2 regions of the Desulfovibrio sp. Huiquan2017 genome follow, and region 2 is predicted to be linked to the other one. Evidence: predicted binding sites of a transcription regulator. Region 2 holds the regulator's gene; the other holds the start of a gene.
The links. Region 2 encodes sigma-54, which starts transcription at its own class of promoters, with help from an activator protein. Its sites were predicted from a motif close to CTGGCACGGNNNNTGCTT; they were not measured.

Region 1 (7,694 bases), on a different contig from region 2:
CGAGCACGGCGCGGACCATCATCCGGTGCCCCGGTTCGTCGTCCACAATCAACGCGATACGTTCTTCATTCATGAATCTATTCCTTGTCTGCCGCAGGCGGCGGGTCGGGGAAGAACAACTTCATCTCGGCCCCCCGGCCTGGTTCGGATTCGATAAGCACCCGGCCCTTGTGGGCGCGCATGATGTTCTGGACAATGGCCAGCCCCAGTCCGGTACCGGTCTTCTTGCCCGTGACGAAAGGCTTGAAGACGTCGTCGCGGATGTCCGGATTCATGCCCGGGCCGTCGTCGGCCACGATGATCCAGACGCCCTTGTGGCCGCGCATGGAAACCAGCCGGACGTGGCCGGGCTTGTCGCACTCGGCGCACCCCTGGATGGCGTCCAGGCTGTTGGAAATAAGATTGAGCAGGACCTGCCGGAGCGCGTCCGGGTCGGCCCAGACCGGCTCGGGCCCGAAGTCGAACTCCGGCTCGATCTGCTTGTCCTCAAAGTCGAAGCGCATGAGCTGCCGAAGCGAGTCGCCGACCTTGAACATGTCGATGAAGACCGGATCCAACTGGCGCGGCCGGGCCAGGTAAAGCAGGTCCGTGACCACGCGGTTGAGGCGGTCCGCCTCCTGGACCATGGCCGTGGCGTACTGATCCAGCGGAGCCTGGCCCTTGAGCTTGGTGGCGAAGAGCTGGGCGAAGCCGCGCAGGGAGGAAAGCGGGTTGCGCACCTCGTGGGCCACGCCCGCCGCCAGCGAACCGATGGCGGCCAGCCGCTTGGCCTCGTTCAGGTCCTCCTCCAGGGAGCGGATCTCGGTGCGGTCCCGGATCAGGACCAGCCGCTGCGCCTGCTCCGGGCCGTCGTCCTCGTCGTGTTCCTGGAACGGCAGGAAAAGGATCTCCAACTGGCGGCCCTGATAGTCGAACTGTTCCCACTCCACCGGGCCGGACGGCGGGTTCTCGCTGGTCTGGCGGCCAAAGTCGAAATCCCGCCAATTGGCGCCGATGATCTCGGGCGGCACGGGCGCGTCGCCGCCTTTTTTCCCGTCCTTGCCCCGTCCCTTGGCGCTCCCTTCCTTGCCGCCCGCGTCCGGGGAGTCCTCCAGGCCGTCCGTATCCCCGGACTCCTCGTCCGGCATCGGGGCGAGCAGCTCCAGGGCCGAGCGGTTGGCGGCCAGGATTTCGCCGTCCTCGGCCAGGGTGACCAGGCCGTCGGGCATGTTGTCCAAAAGCTTGTTCTGGAACCGCTCCAGGCGGATGAGCTTGCGGCTCGCGCCCCGCCTGCGCAAGTAGGCGAAGGCCAGGGACCAGAGGACCACGGCGGCCAAGAAAACGTAGCCGGTCTGGTACGTGGCGGCCTGCCGGTACTGGCGGAATTGGCGCATGTGCTTTTCGGCGTTGAGGCCGACCACCAGGTAGACCTTGGACTGGACGTCCTCGTCGAACATCATGCCCGGGCCCATGCCCTGCCCGAGCCCCCGGCCCAGACCGTTGCGCCCCTGCCCCCCTTCGTCCGGGGACAGGCCGAGGAGGGAGGCGACGCCCGCGCGGACCTGGAGCCCGGACAAAAGCACGCTGGTCTTGTCCACTTCGGCCATGACGTGCCAGGCGCGGCCGGGTTCGATATCCTCGGCCACGGCGTCGGGCAACTGGAAGATGGGGTGGTTGTTCTTCTTGACCGAGGTGACGATGGGATGCCCGGTACGGTCGAACAGGGTGACGAACTCGATGTCGTCGGACTTGGCCAACTCGGTGAAAAGCTCCTCGGTCATCGTCCGGAACAGGGTCGAGGACTGTCCGCCCATGCGCAGGGTCCGGGCGATGCGGAAGATGTTGTTGTCCACGCCGCGCAGGATGGAATTGCCGGTCATGACCATGTGGTCCTCGACAATCTTACGCTGTTGGGCGATGGACTGCCAGGTCAGGTAGAGACTGCCCAACCCCAGCACGATAAGCGCCAGGACCAGGGCGACCAGGGGGCCTTTCTCCCTGCCTTCCGGATGGACGACCTCCATGGTTCCCCTACTCGCCCCTGACGATCATGTAAATGCCCTTGGGCGACATGTCGTGCGCGCCCGCCAGATCCTTGAAGGAGCTTTCCGGAGTGGCGTCGATGCCCGCGTTCTTGAGCCGGGCCAGGACCTCTTCCAACTCCAGGCCGTAGGTCGTGCACACGGCAGTGACCGTCAACTTGCCGGTGCCCTCGGGGGGCTGGACCGGCATCAGGGCAAAGGGGTCGCCGCCCTGTCTGGCACGGATGATGTCGTAAACGTGCTGCGGACTGACGCCGCGCGACCGGGCGATGTCCTGGACCAGGGTGTTCTCGTCGATGGACGGGTCGAACCCGGCTTCGCGCAGGGCGGAAAGCGCCATATTCACGTCCAGACCGAGAAATCCGCAAAATTTCTTCAGCGGGCTGGTCTCGGCGTGGCCGTAGGGAGGATTGCCGTAGACCTCGGTGGCTTCCTCCTTGATCCGTGCGCTGTAGTCGAGCAGTGTGCTCATGGGCGGCAGATTGATGAGGGTGCCCGCGAAGACCAGGAAGACCAGGATGAAGCTGAAGATCATGGAGGGCGTCATGACCACGAATTCGCGGGCCCGGTTCTTCATGTAATGTGTAATCGGCTTCCAGTTGAGCCAGGTGTGCAGGAGCAGCGCAAGAAGGAAGAGCGTGCCCACGGCGGTGTGGACGTCGCCCCATTGGGTCTTGGTCATGCCCAGCAGATGCCAATCGGCCCAGTACGCCACACGGCCCTCGGGCACGATGTACAGGACCACACTGGTAAGGAGCGTGACAAGAAACGAAAGAAGCGCGGTAAGGGACGTGATTTTCCGGAACATCCAAGGACCTCCTCGAGAAGTGAAGCATTGCCGTGGATCCCCTGCATGCCCGCCATCGCCTGCAGATGATCATTTGCGGGACAGGCGGCCCCACGCCACCTGTCCCGCAATATCCTGTTTTCCGGGTTATCGGAAATATCTGTTCAGTTCAATGACTTAGTACATCCCTCGACCCATGCCGCGTCCGTACATGCCGTGCCCGTACATACCGCGGCCCTGGGCGGGGCCGTCATCGTCGTCGCCCTGCCCGAAACGGGGGCCGGGGCAGGAGCCGAAGGCGGCGATACCGGTGGTCTTGACCAGTTCCTCGGCCATGGACGCACGCAGGTCACGCATCTTGTTGCGCAGGCTGGAGATGTCGGTCACCAATTTGGTGATGGCCTGTTCATCGGCCTTGCCGCCGTTGATCATGGCCTGGAGCACGGACCGCTTGGCCCAGATCTGGGTGCGAACGGTCTCGAACTGTGGTTCGTACTTGTCCACCACGGCCTTGACCTCGGCCTGTTTCTCGGGGGTCAACTGGCTGTACGCGGCACCGGGACCGTAACCGGGGGCGCCGCAAACGCCGTTGGCGCCTCGACCGTAGCCAGGGCCGGCCACGGCGAACGCGGCCATGCTCAGGACGAGAGCGGCCGCCAAAGCGGAAATGGTGATGTTCTTTTTGGACATTGGGTGCCTCCTGGCGGTTATACTTTCATGCAACAGGAAGAAGAGAGTGTGTGATCTTCTTGTCTCTTCAGAAAGCACAGCCCGTGCCAAAATCGCAAGCTGTTTGAATTCATCGCTATTCTAATCGCCGATTCGGATAAATGCACATCTTTTGTGCATTTTACTGCACAGACTCTGCACAAAATCTGTGCAATGTGCAAGAGATTGTCCCTTGACAACGGCCCGACTCGACACAACTTGTTGGCCATCGGCAACCTATATGAAGCGCGGAGGCAAGGTCATGCCCATCTATGAATATATCTGCAAGCAGTGCGGCCACGAATTCGAGGAGCTGGTGTTCAAAGCCGAAGCTCCCGCGCCCTGCCCCCGGTGCGGTTCCGCCGAGACCGAAAAGCTCATGAGCGCCTGCTCCGCCAAAGTGGATGGTGGCGGGCCCAATCTCGAAGCCCTGAAAGAGTACGGCTGCGGCTCCGGCGGCTGAGGCGTCTAGCCCGCGCCCCGGTCGGGGCGCATTCCATCACGCATCATCCGGCCGCGCCAGCGGCCGTTTTTTCGTCCCCCCGACAGTCCGTTCGCGGTCGGTACGCCACGCTCCACGGGGTGGCCCGAAGCGGGATCCCGTGCGCCCCGGCCGTTCCCTTTCAGAACAAGAAGTGATAGGGAAACCGAACCGACCTCCACTTCGAACGAACGAGGAGCCCCATGCCCGACAGACTGCCCTGGCCGGAATATTTCATGCGCATCGCCCATCTGGTGGCCCAGCGCTCCACCTGCACCCGCCGCGCGGTGGGGGCCATCGCCGTGCGCGACAAGCGCATCCTGGCCACCGGCTACAACGGCGTGCCCACCAACATCGCCCACTGCGAGGAGGTCGGCTGCCTGCGCGATCAACTCGGCATTCCCTCGGGCGAACGCCACGAATTGTGCCGGGGCCTGCACGCCGAGCAGAACGTCATCATCCAAGCGGCCACCAACAACCTCGACCTCAAGGGATGCGACATCTACTGCACCACCAAACCCTGCATCCTGTGCACCAAGATGCTCATCAACTGCAGTGTGCAGAACATCTATTACGCCGAAAACTATCCCGACGAGCTTTCCGAGGCCATGCTGCAGGAAGCCGGAGTGAATCATGTCTTCATGGAAGGCGACTTCCGCTAACGAGGCCTTCATGGCCCGGGCCGTGGAGCTGGCCCGGCGCGGCCGCGGAGCCACGGCCCCGAACCCGTGCGTGGGGGCGGTGCTGGTCCGCGACGGCAAGGTGGCGGCCGAGGGTTGGCACACGCAATTCGGCAAACTCCACGCCGAGCGCGAATGCCTGGCCGACGCCCGAAGCAAGGGCGTGGACCCGCGCGGCGCGACCATGTACGTCACCCTGGAGCCGTGCAACCACCACGGCAAGACCCCGCCGTGCACCGACGCCCTCATCGACGCGGGTGTGGCCGAAGTGGTCGTCGGCGCGCGCGACCCCAATCCGGTGGCCGCCGGCGGTATGGAAAGGCTCCGGGCCCACGGCATCAAGGTCACCGAAGACGTGCTCGGCCAAACCTGCCGCGACCTCATCGCCGATTTCCTACTCTGGCAAGGGTCCCACTCGCCCTACAACATCCTGAAAATGGCCGCCACCCTGGACGGCAAGATCGCCGCCAGCACACGCCGCCCCGAACCGATTTCCTGCGCCCAGTCCTTTGCCCGGGTCCACGACCTGCGCTCCCGCGTGGGCGCGGTCATCGTCGGCGGCAATACCTTCTACGCCGACAACCCCAGCCTGACCTGCCGCATGCCAGGCCTGCCCGCCGACTTCGTCCAACCCTTCGGCGTGGTGGTCACCTCGCGGCTGCCCGAGGATCCGAGCCGATTCACCCTATTGCACGACCGCCCCGAGCGGGCCATTTTCATGACATCCAAGACGGCGGCCCACAGCCCCCGGGCGGATGCCCTGCGGCGGCGCGGCACTTCGGTCTGGCCCATGCCCGGCCGGGCCGGAGCCTTGGTCCTGGCCTGCGGCTTCGAGCGCCTGCGCTACGATTGCGGCTGCCACTACACCCTGTGCGAGGGCGGCGGCAGGTTCGCCATGGCCCTCATCGAACAGGGGCTGGCCGACGAGCTCATCCACTTCGTGGCCCCGCGCATCCTCGGCGACGAATCCGCCCCATCCGCCTATTCCGGCCGCGAAGCCGCAGCCATGGCCCAGGCCCTGGATTTCCGCATCGCCGACTTCGAGCCCGTGGGCGCGGACCTCATGCTCACCCTGCGCCGCCCCTAGCCGCCGTCCGGAACCGCTGGGCTTGCCTTGAACTCGTCATTTGGCTATCATTGATCTATAATGGTCACTGGTATAATGGTCCTGCCCCTGCTGGTCGGGCTCCTTCTGTCGGCAGCGCCCGCCTCGGCGCATGAGTCCGACGACCCCACCGAGGGGCTCACCTACCTGACCGAGGAGTTCAGGCCTTTCAACTATACGGAAAACGGCCGTCCCACCGGCCTTGCCGTGATCCTGCTCAAGCAGATTTGGCAGGAGATGGGCGTACCGGAACAGCCCATCCGGGTCATGCCCTGGGCCCGCATCTACGACGCCGCTCAACTCGACCGGCATACCATGATCTTTTCCGTCTACCGCACCGAGGAACGGGAAAAATCCTTCAAATGGGTCGGGCCCATCGTCCAGGGACGGCTGGCCCTGTTCGCCCTGCGCGTCCGGCATCTCGCCGTCAATTCCCTGCGTGACCTGGCCGGACGGCGGATCGCCTCGCTGCGCGACACCGCCGCCACCATCAAGATACTCAGAGTCGGGCTTGCCCCCACCTACGCCTCCCGCGCCGAACATGCCGTGCAACTGCTCGAATCGGGCCGCGTGGACGCCGTGGCCATGGACATCTTCCGTTTCCGCCGAGCCACGACGGCCATGGGTATTCCGCAGGACACCTTCGAGACCGTCTGGGTCCTGAGCGAAGACTTCCTGTACTACGCCTTCAGCCGGGATACCGCCGACCCCCTCATCGCCCGCTTCCAGCGGGCCCTGGACGCGGTCACCCGGCGGCCGCTCTACCGGAACCTACTCAATTTCTATATAAATTAACATTGGGCACGCTCCATCCCCCGGGGGCTGGAATTCCTCTTCCGTCTTGCCTTTCCCCCTGTTCATGCGTACTTTTTTCGAAATGCACCGCTTTCCATTGCCCGCGTTCCTGCTCGCCGTCATCCTCTTCGCAGCCATCCCCGCCCAAGGCAACAGCGGCGCCGATCCCGCCGAAAATCTGACTTACGTAACCGAAGAATACTGGCCCATGAACTACACCCGGGCCGGACGGCTCACGGGGTTGTCCGTGGACCTGCTCAAGCTCGCCTGGCAGGAGATGGGCGTGCCGGAACAGCCCATTCACCTGTTGCCCTGGCCCCGGGCGTACGACATGAGCCGCGTCGATTCCCGGACCGTGCTCTTCGCCATGTACCGGACCAAGGGCCGGGAAGCGGACTTCAAGTGGGTCGGTCCCATCGTCCGGGGCAAGACCGAAGTATTCACCCTGCGCTCCAGGAAACTGAGCGCGCGCTCGCTCCGGGATCTCGGCGGATGGCGGCTGACCGCAGTGCGCGACGTGGCCTCGGCCAACATCCTGCGGGATGCGGGACTGCCCTATACCGGCTCCAGCTCGCCGAACACGGCCATCCGCATGCTCGAACGCGACCGGGTGGACGCCGTGGCCATGGACGCCCTCCAATTCCACCACTTCTCCGCCCAACTAGGACTCCCTCCCGGCGAGTTCAAGCCGATCATGACCCTGTGCGCCGAGCCCCTGTACTATGCCTTTGCCAAAAACACCCCGGAAGCCCTGATCAAACGCTTCCAGCGGGCTTTGGACGCCGTCACCCGACGCCCCGTCTACCGGAGGCTGCTCAAGTGGTACCTGGATTGACGCGGCCCAATTCACCACATCGGTTTCTCCTGCCATAGATGGCCTCTTGTCCGCCCGCAGCATCTTCCGCAAAGAGATCGCCGCGGGGACACCATGCCCCGAACGGGGCGTTCACGTGCGCGCTCCGTGTGCATCGCCCGCAAGGACCGCCACAGCCGCAGACACTCCCCGCCGATATTAAGGAGTTGCCGACGGGCTCCCCGCGCGGGGACATCTCGGACGGATACCCGGCCCGCCTACCGGCGGCGGTTCGACGCCTATCGGGACCAGCGCGGATTTACA
Region 2 (7,694 bases):
GGTCTCGTCCTCGTCGGACAAGGCCACGCTTGGGGATATCTGTCGCTTGCCCGGGCTGTAGTGGATGTTGCCGACGTTAAGCACATGGAAGCCGAAGCCGGAATCAAAGGCCCGGCGGGCATCGGCGCAGTTGGAAAAAAGAATGATGGCCCCGTCGTCGCCGACGTTGGAGCCGAGTCGGGCAATGGCCGAGGGCACCTCGTCCACGGTAACGAAGGAACTCTTCACCGCCTGGGGGATGGCCAGGGACATGATTTCCTGCTGGAGGATGTCGTGAGCCAATTCGTCGTTGGCCACGATGACCGTCTTGGCGCCGGTATAGGGCAGCCACGTCTCAATGATCTGGCCGTGAATCAAGCGGTTGTCTATACGAACAAACGTCACGGCGCGGTCCCTACTTTTTCGCTTTCTTGCGCAGCATAGCCCCAGCGACCTTGATCCCTTGCTGCCCTGCTTCCATGGCCTTTTCGGCCAGGTCGTGGAGTTTCAGGGAACGGGATTGCAGGGTGGCCACGAGCATGGGCAGGTTGACGCCGGTGATGACTTCAAGGTTTTCCGACTTCATCAGGGAAAGGGACATGGTCGTGGGCGAACCGCCGAACAGATCGGTCAGGGCCAGGACGCCCTTGCCCTGCTCCACGGACTGGATCGCCTTGCGCACGCCTTCCAGGGCTTCGTCCACGCCCTTGTTCACGTCGATGCCCACGGCCAGACAATTGTCCTGGGGGCCCAGAACCATCTCGGCCGCCCCGAGCAGGGTCTCGCCGAAGCTGCCGTGGGTAACCAGCACCACGCCGATCACGCCGTCTTTTTTGTCAGTCTTTGCAACCATGTCTAACCGAGTTCCATATGTCGATGTTCGATCGAAACCGTATACCCTTTTTCCTTCAGGGTTGCCAGCACCGACTCGGCCACGGAAACCGACCGATGCCGGCCGCCGGTGCAGCCTAAGGCCAGGGTGATCCTGTAGCGTCCTTCTTCAGCGTAAAGCGGCAGGATATAAAGCAGAAAATCTTTGAAACGTTGAATGAACCCTTGCCCCGTGGGATTGTCCAGGACGTAGGTGGACACGGCCTTGTCCAGGCCGGACAAGGACCGCAGGGATTTGTCGAAATAAGGATTGGGCAGAAAACGGAGATCGAAGACCAGATCCGCCTCGGACGGCACGCCGTACTTGAAGCCGAAGGTGATGATGTGCACCCGCATGCCCATACCCACCGTTTCCAGGGATGACCACTTCGCCTGAATGACCCGGCGCAGGTCGTGGATGGAGTAGTCCGTGGTGTCCAGGACCAGGGCCGCGCCGGAACGGACCGGCTCCAGCAGCTTTTTTTCCATTTCCAACGCCGCTTCCAGGCCCAGGTTGCGGCTCTCCAGCGGATGCGGCCGGCGGGTGGTCGCATAACGCCGGACCAGTTCGCTCATCTTGGCTTCAAGAAAGAGGACCTGCGGGGTTATGCCGAGCTCGGCGAACCCCTTCAGGGCCTGTCCCCATCCGTCCACGAACTCGAACTGGCGCAGGTCCATGCCCAGCGCCAGGCCGCGATACTTGGTATCGAATTTGAGGATGAGGTCGGCCAGCTTGGGCGATATCTCGGACGGCAGTCCGTCGATACAGAAGAAGCCCAGATCTTCAAAGACCTTGAGGGCGGTGCTCTTGCCGGACCCGGAGAGCCCGGTGACGATCACCACGGGAAAAGGATTGGTCGCGGTCAACGGTGTCCGTCCCGGGGTTATACGCTCTTGAGCAGGGCCCAGAGGGCCTCAAGGTCTTCGGCCGCCAGAAACGCCTTGCGGAATTCCTCGTCCTTGAGAAGACGGGAGATCTGCGCCAGGACGCGCAGGTGCATGCCCGCTACCTGCTCCGGGGCCAGCACCAAAAAAAAGATGGTGCAGGGACTATGGTCCAGGGCCTCGAATTCCACACCCTTGTGGCTGCGGCCCACGACCACGATGACCTTTTCCAGGTCTTCGAGCTTGCCGTGGGGAATGGCGATACCGTCCCCAATGCCAGTGGAGCCGAGCCGTTCACGATCGAGAAGGACACGGACCGCATGGTCCGTGTCCATCTCTGGATATTGTTCGCCCAAGGGGGCGACGAGTTCTTGCAGAACGTCCGATTTGGTCTCGGACGCGAGTTCGGGAAGGATCAGCTCCTTCGCCAGGTAATCACTGAGTTTCATGCTTAGTTACCAGGGTCGATCAGGCCGTAATCGCCGTTCTTCCTCTTGTATATTACGTTAACGCCTTCGGTTTCCGCATTGCGGAAGACCAGGAATTCATTGTCAAGGGCATCGAGCTGCATGGCGGCCTCGTCCACGGACATGGGCTTGGGCTCGTATGCATCGGTGCCTACGATGGTGGGGGATGAACCGGCAGCGAGGTCCTCATAGGACAGGTAGTTCATCTGCACCATTTTATTCGGACGCGCCTGTCTGGGGCGGTTCTTCATCTTTTCCCGCATCTTGCGGAGCTGGGCTTCCAGCTTGTCCAGGACCATGTCAATGGTGGAATACATGTCTTCCGAGTCTTCATAGGCCGAGATATGAATGCGATCCGAGTTCAGGATCACGTCCGCCTTGTGGCGGAACTTATCGACCAGCAGATTGACTTGGAGATCTGCCTCCGCATCGGAAACGTATTTTGCTACCTTTTCAAAACGCTTTTCCGCATACCCCTTGAGGTGATCGGAAGGCTCGAAGTTCTTGAAAGTGAAGCTGATGTTCATACGCCGCCTCCTGGTTGAGAGTGCCAAACAGTTCTAGAAGTACTGCTTGCGTTTTGAAGATGAAGGAATGCCCATGGCCGAGCGGTACTTGGCGACCGTACGCCGGGCGATATTCACTTCCAGTTTTTCCTGGAGGATCTCGCCGATGCGCTCGTCACTGAGCGGTTTCTTCGTGTCTTCGTCTGCGATCATTTGCTTGATGAGCGCCTTGACGCTCTCCGAGCCCACCTGGGAACCGTCGTTCAGATCCAAGGCCGAGTTGAAGAAAAACTTCAGCTCGAAAATGCCGTGGGGAGTCGAAACATACTTGTTCGTCGTGATCCGGCTCACGGTGGATTCGTGCATTTCGATATCTTCCGCTACCTCCTTGAGGATCAAGGGTTTGAGCTTTGTCACGCCTTCTTCGAAGAAGGCTCTTTGAAAACCGACGATGCTTTCAACCACTTTATACAGGGTTCGCTGCCGCTGGTACAGACTTTTCATCAACCATGCGGCGGAACGCATCTTTTCCTGAAAATATTCCTTCTCCTTGTCGGCCGCGCCCTTCATGGAATCCACGTAGAAGGTATTCATCTGCAACCGGGGCATGCCGTCCTCGTTGAGGATGATGACGAAGTCCTCGCCGTACTTGTAGACGAACACGTCCGGGCTGACGTAATGCGGCTCGGTGCTGGAGAAATTGGCGCCGGGCATGGGATCGAGCGTCTGGAGCAGGTCCAGGTATGCCTTGAGCTCGTCCATGGAGATTTTGAATTTGCGCGCCAACGGCTTGTAGCGATTCTTTTCCAGATCCTCCAGATGGTCGCGCACCAGGGAGACCAGAGTCGGGTCGTCGTAGCCCAGGACTTCCATCTGGACCAGCAGGCATTCCTGCGGGCTGCGGGCACCCACGCCCACAGGGTCCAAATGCTGGATGCGCAACAGGACGGATTCGATCTCCTCCTCGGAGGCCTGGACCATGGCACCCAACTCCGCCATGGACGCCTGCAGGTAGCCGTTTGAATCGAGATTGCCGATGATGACGTCCCCGATGGCCAATTCCTGCTCCGAAAAGCTGGACAGACGCATCTGCCAGTTGAGATGCCCTTCCAAGGAAGGCTTGGAGGCCAGCCGCGCCTCGAAGGACATACCCTCTTCCGGCATTTCCATGTCGCGGGACATGGCCTGCTTGGAGGTGGAGGAAAATTCGCCGAGATAGTTTTCCCAGTCGGCGTTGCGGACCAACTCCTCCTCGGCCTGGGATTCGGTCAGGGCCTCCGCTTTGTCTGGGACCTCGGTGTCGGTTTCGGTCTCATCAAGAAAGGGATTCTCCAACAATTCCTGCTGCACCGTCTCCAGTAGTTCAAGACGCGATAACTGCAGCAGCTTGATGGCCTGCTGCAACTGGGGCGTCATGACCAGTTGCTGAGAGAGCTTGAGCTGTTGCCGAAGTTCCAATCCCATGATTCGTCACTCGCTTGAAGTTGTATTTATCGGCTGCTGGATAACGAAAATTTTTTTCGCCCGCCCACCATTTTTTTCAAACCAACTATGCCACAGAGAATTTAAGGATGCAACACAATAGTGATAACATCCTGTTTCTATTGTAAATACACAGGGCACATTGATGGTATGAAAAAAGTGTACCAACCTTTGGGTACGGTGTAAATCGGGAAAGCGAAAAAAAGATAAGGGCAAGGAGATCAGAGATGAAAATCTTCGCCCAGATAGATCTGCCGGGCGCGGCTGGATGTGACGATTTCAGACGGGGCTCCCTCCAGAATGACCGTCCCTTCGTAGACAAGGTAGGCACGATCGCAAATGTTCAGGGTCTCCCGGACATTGTGGTCGGAAATGAGGATGCCGATCTCCATGGACTTGAGCACGGAGATTATTTCCTGGATGTCGATGACCGCAATGGGGTCGATGCCCGCGAACGGTTCGTCCAGAAGAATGAACTGCGGATCGAGGATGAGCGCCCGGGCGATCTCAAGCCTGCGCCGCTCGCCGCCGGACAGGAACATGGCCGCCTGGTCCGCCAGCTTGGTGATGGTGAACATCTCCATGAGTTCCTCGGCCCGGGCCCGCTGCTGCCGTGAAGTCAGGTTGGTCTGCTCCAGGATGATCTGGAGATTCTGGCGCACGGTAAGCTTTTTGAAGATGGAGCTTTCCTGGGGCAGATAGCTGACGCCGAGGCGGGCGCGCTCGTGCAGGGGCTTGTCCGTGAGCGGCTGGCCGTTCAGCGACACCTCGCCGGTGTTGGGCTGAACAATGCCCACGAGCATGTAGAACGTGGTCGTCTTGCCCGCGCCATTGGGACCGAGCAGGCCGACCACCTCGCGCGTGTTGACCTCTATGTTGATGCCGTGGACGACCTCTTTCTGTCCGTACCGCTTGGACAGGTTCGTTGCGCGCAGACCTTCCGCCATCTACTGCACCTTGAGATTGCCGGGAGTCATGAAGACGGCCTTGACGCGCTGTTCGCCGCCGATGACCTCGGATCGATCGTCTTTGATGTGGAAATTGATGACTTCGCCGGTCAAGGAGTTGGGGCCATCCTGGAGTTTGGGATTCTGCTCCATCTTGAGGAGTTGCGGCCCCACCAAGTAGGTCAGCTTGCCGCAGGTTCCTTCGGTGGTCCCCTTCCGTGCCCGGACTTTGCCTTCGGCCACGATGCGGTCAACGCTATCGGCGGAAAATTTCTTGTCGGAGCTGGACGCGAGAAAGGCCGAAAGCCTGTCGGCCCAGAGGGTCAGTTCGCCATGGGTAGCGACCACGTTACCCACGAAGGAAATGACCTTGCCGGTTTCATTGTAGGTCATGCGATCGGAAGTGATCTTCACCGGCAGACGGTTCGGATCCATGCCCACCGGAATGGGGGCGGGCGGCGGTGTTTCAGCCACAGCACCCGTGACCTGCCCTTCTCCGGAATCGATCTTGGGGGCCGCCGGAGTGGGCGTGGACGCGGCCTTCTTCATCTCAACAGCCTTGAGGAATTTCGCGTTGGCGTACCCGACGGCCTTGGCCGGGTCGCGATCCTTTTCGCTCAACTCGAAGACGGCCACCCAGCCGTTTTCGGGGAAGTCGGTGCGCACCCGCTGGCCCTTGGCCAGGGTGACCACATGCGCGGCCCCTGGATTGGGCGCCTTGCGCACGTTGAGGTTGACCGTGGCCTCGCGCACTTCGCCCCAGTCCTGGGCCAGGGCTCTGACCGGAACCAGCAACAGGGCCAGCAGCAGCAGCATTCCCATACGTCGAACCGTTTTCCGCAACGTCTTATTCCTTGTTTTCATGCAAAGGATTCCTTCCCAGTCCTTCCGGGGCCAACAACGCTTCCACGCCGCCCGCGGCCACCAATTGGTTCGTGGCTAAGTCGAGTTCCATGGCCTTGGCCTGAACAATCATGTCCGGTCGGCGCATAGTGACGCCGCCCTTGAGGTACACCTTACCTATTGCGCCCACATAATCAAGATGTTGGGCGTCCAGGGCCAAGTTGCCGAATCGCCCGCTGACACCGTCGTACAACGACAGATTGTCGTTTTCCTGATCCACCTCGCCACGGTCCGCCTGGACGTAGACCTCCCGGCGATCCTCGCCGAAAAAGGCGGTCAGTTGGGGGAAATCCATGGCGATGATGCCGAGTTCCTGGTTGTACTTGGCACTCCGGGCTAACAACTTCCAGGCCATGGCCCCCTGCTTGCCCTGGACGAGTTCGATGTCCTCGGCCGAGACGTCGGCGTCGGCGAACATCTCCTCGCGCGACGCCCTTGGCCGCTCGGCTGTACCGGTTTCCTCCAGAATGGGCTCGGAAAAGAAAAGGGAATTCACCCCCAGGCCGATAAGCAACCCCAGGGCGAAAATGACGAGAAGAATCAGAGCCGGGCGCCCTTTCATCTAGTCCACCCAGTGTTGCAGAGCCTGCTCCTTGAGGCCGCGGGCCTCCAGGATGAAGGCGATAGCTTCACGGACCGCGCCGTGTCCGCCTTGCCGGGCGGATATCCAATCCGCGGCCTCGATCACCTCGGGCACCGCGTTGGGCACGCACAGGGCCAGCCCGGCGCGGCGCATTACGGCCAGGTCGATCCAGTCGTCGCCCATGTAGGCGGCCTCCTGGGGATCGACCCCCGCCTTTTCGCACATCTCTTCGAACAACGGCACCTTGCGGTGATGCCCTGCGTAATAATGCTGGATGCCCAGTTCCCGAACGCGGTTCTCCACCGGTTTCTGATTCAGCCCCGTGATGACTCCGACCTCAAGGCCCATTGCCTGGGCCACCTTGATGCCGAGCCCGTCCTGCACATTGAACCGCTTCACGAGGAGCCCCTCGTCGCCATAGTACAGGCCGCCGTCGGTGAGCACGCCGTCCACGTCGAGCACCAGCAGTTTGATCTTCCGCGCCAGCGCAGTCGCATCAGCCACGGCTGATCTCCCAGAGGGCCAGAAGCCGCCGGAGCAGCTCTTCCACTTTGGCCAAAGGCAGGGAATTGGGACCGTCGCACAGCGCCTTGTCGGGGTCGGGATGAACCTCCATGAAGACGCCGTCCGCGCCCGCGGCCACGGCGGCGGCGGCCAGGACCGGGACGTATTCCCGCTGCCCGCCCGAAGCGCCGCCCAGTCCGCCGGGCAACTGCACCGAATGGGTCGCATCCATGATTACCGGCACGCCGAAAGCCCGCATCTGCGGAATGGAGCGCATGTCCACCACCAGGTTGTTGTAGCCGTAGGTGGAGCCGCGCTCGGTCAGCCAGATGCGCTCACTGCCCGCCGAACGCAGTTTGTCGACCACGTTTTTCATGTCCCAGGGGGCGAGAAACTGCCCTTTCTTGACGTTGACCACCCTGCCCGTTTCTGCGGCGGCCACCAGCAGGTCGGTCTGGCGGCAGAGGAAGGCCGGAATCTGGAGGACGTCGGCCACCTCGGCCACGGGCGCGGCCTGTTCGGGGTGGTGAATATCCGTGACCACGGGCAACCCCGAAGTGCACTTGAC

Region 1: a site for sigma-54 is predicted at 3,571-3,588, ahead of J0909_RS07440 (Spy/CpxP family protein refolding chaperone). Genes of this name have one in related genera too.

Annotation. Positions count from the first base shown of each region.
Region 1 covers NZ_JAFMPN010000007.1:136,003-143,696, forward strand. The annotation lists gene J0909_RS07425 (sigma-54-dependent transcriptional regulator) at 1-73, opposite strand, end outside; gene J0909_RS07430 (two-component system sensor histidine kinase NtrB) at 78-2,003, opposite strand; gene J0909_RS07435 (DUF4405 domain-containing protein) at 2,011-2,829, opposite strand; gene J0909_RS07440 (Spy/CpxP family protein refolding chaperone) at 2,986-3,498, opposite strand; gene J0909_RS07445 (FmdB family zinc ribbon protein) at 3,779-3,979, shown strand; gene J0909_RS07450 (deoxycytidylate deaminase) at 4,201-4,659, shown strand; gene ribD (bifunctional diaminohydroxyphosphoribosylaminopyrimidine deaminase/5-amino-6-(5-phosphoribosylamino)uracil reductase RibD) at 4,631-5,764, shown strand; gene J0909_RS07460 (substrate-binding periplasmic protein) at 5,825-6,577, shown strand; gene J0909_RS07465 (substrate-binding periplasmic protein) at 6,660-7,412, shown strand.
Region 2 covers NZ_JAFMPN010000014.1:3,993-11,686, reverse strand. The annotation lists gene J0909_RS12890 (PTS sugar transporter subunit IIB) at 1-384, opposite strand, end outside; gene J0909_RS12885 (PTS sugar transporter subunit IIA) at 395-832, opposite strand; gene rapZ (RNase adapter RapZ) at 835-1,716, opposite strand; gene J0909_RS12875 (PTS sugar transporter subunit IIA) at 1,734-2,183, opposite strand; gene hpf (ribosome hibernation-promoting factor, HPF/YfiA family) at 2,186-2,728, opposite strand; gene rpoN (RNA polymerase factor sigma-54) at 2,762-4,171, opposite strand; gene lptB (LPS export ABC transporter ATP-binding protein) at 4,411-5,136, opposite strand; gene J0909_RS12855 (LptA/OstA family protein) at 5,137-5,958, opposite strand; gene lptC (LPS export ABC transporter periplasmic protein LptC) at 5,984-6,601, opposite strand; gene J0909_RS12845 (KdsC family phosphatase) at 6,602-7,126, opposite strand; gene kdsA (3-deoxy-8-phosphooctulonate synthase) at 7,119-7,694, opposite strand, start outside.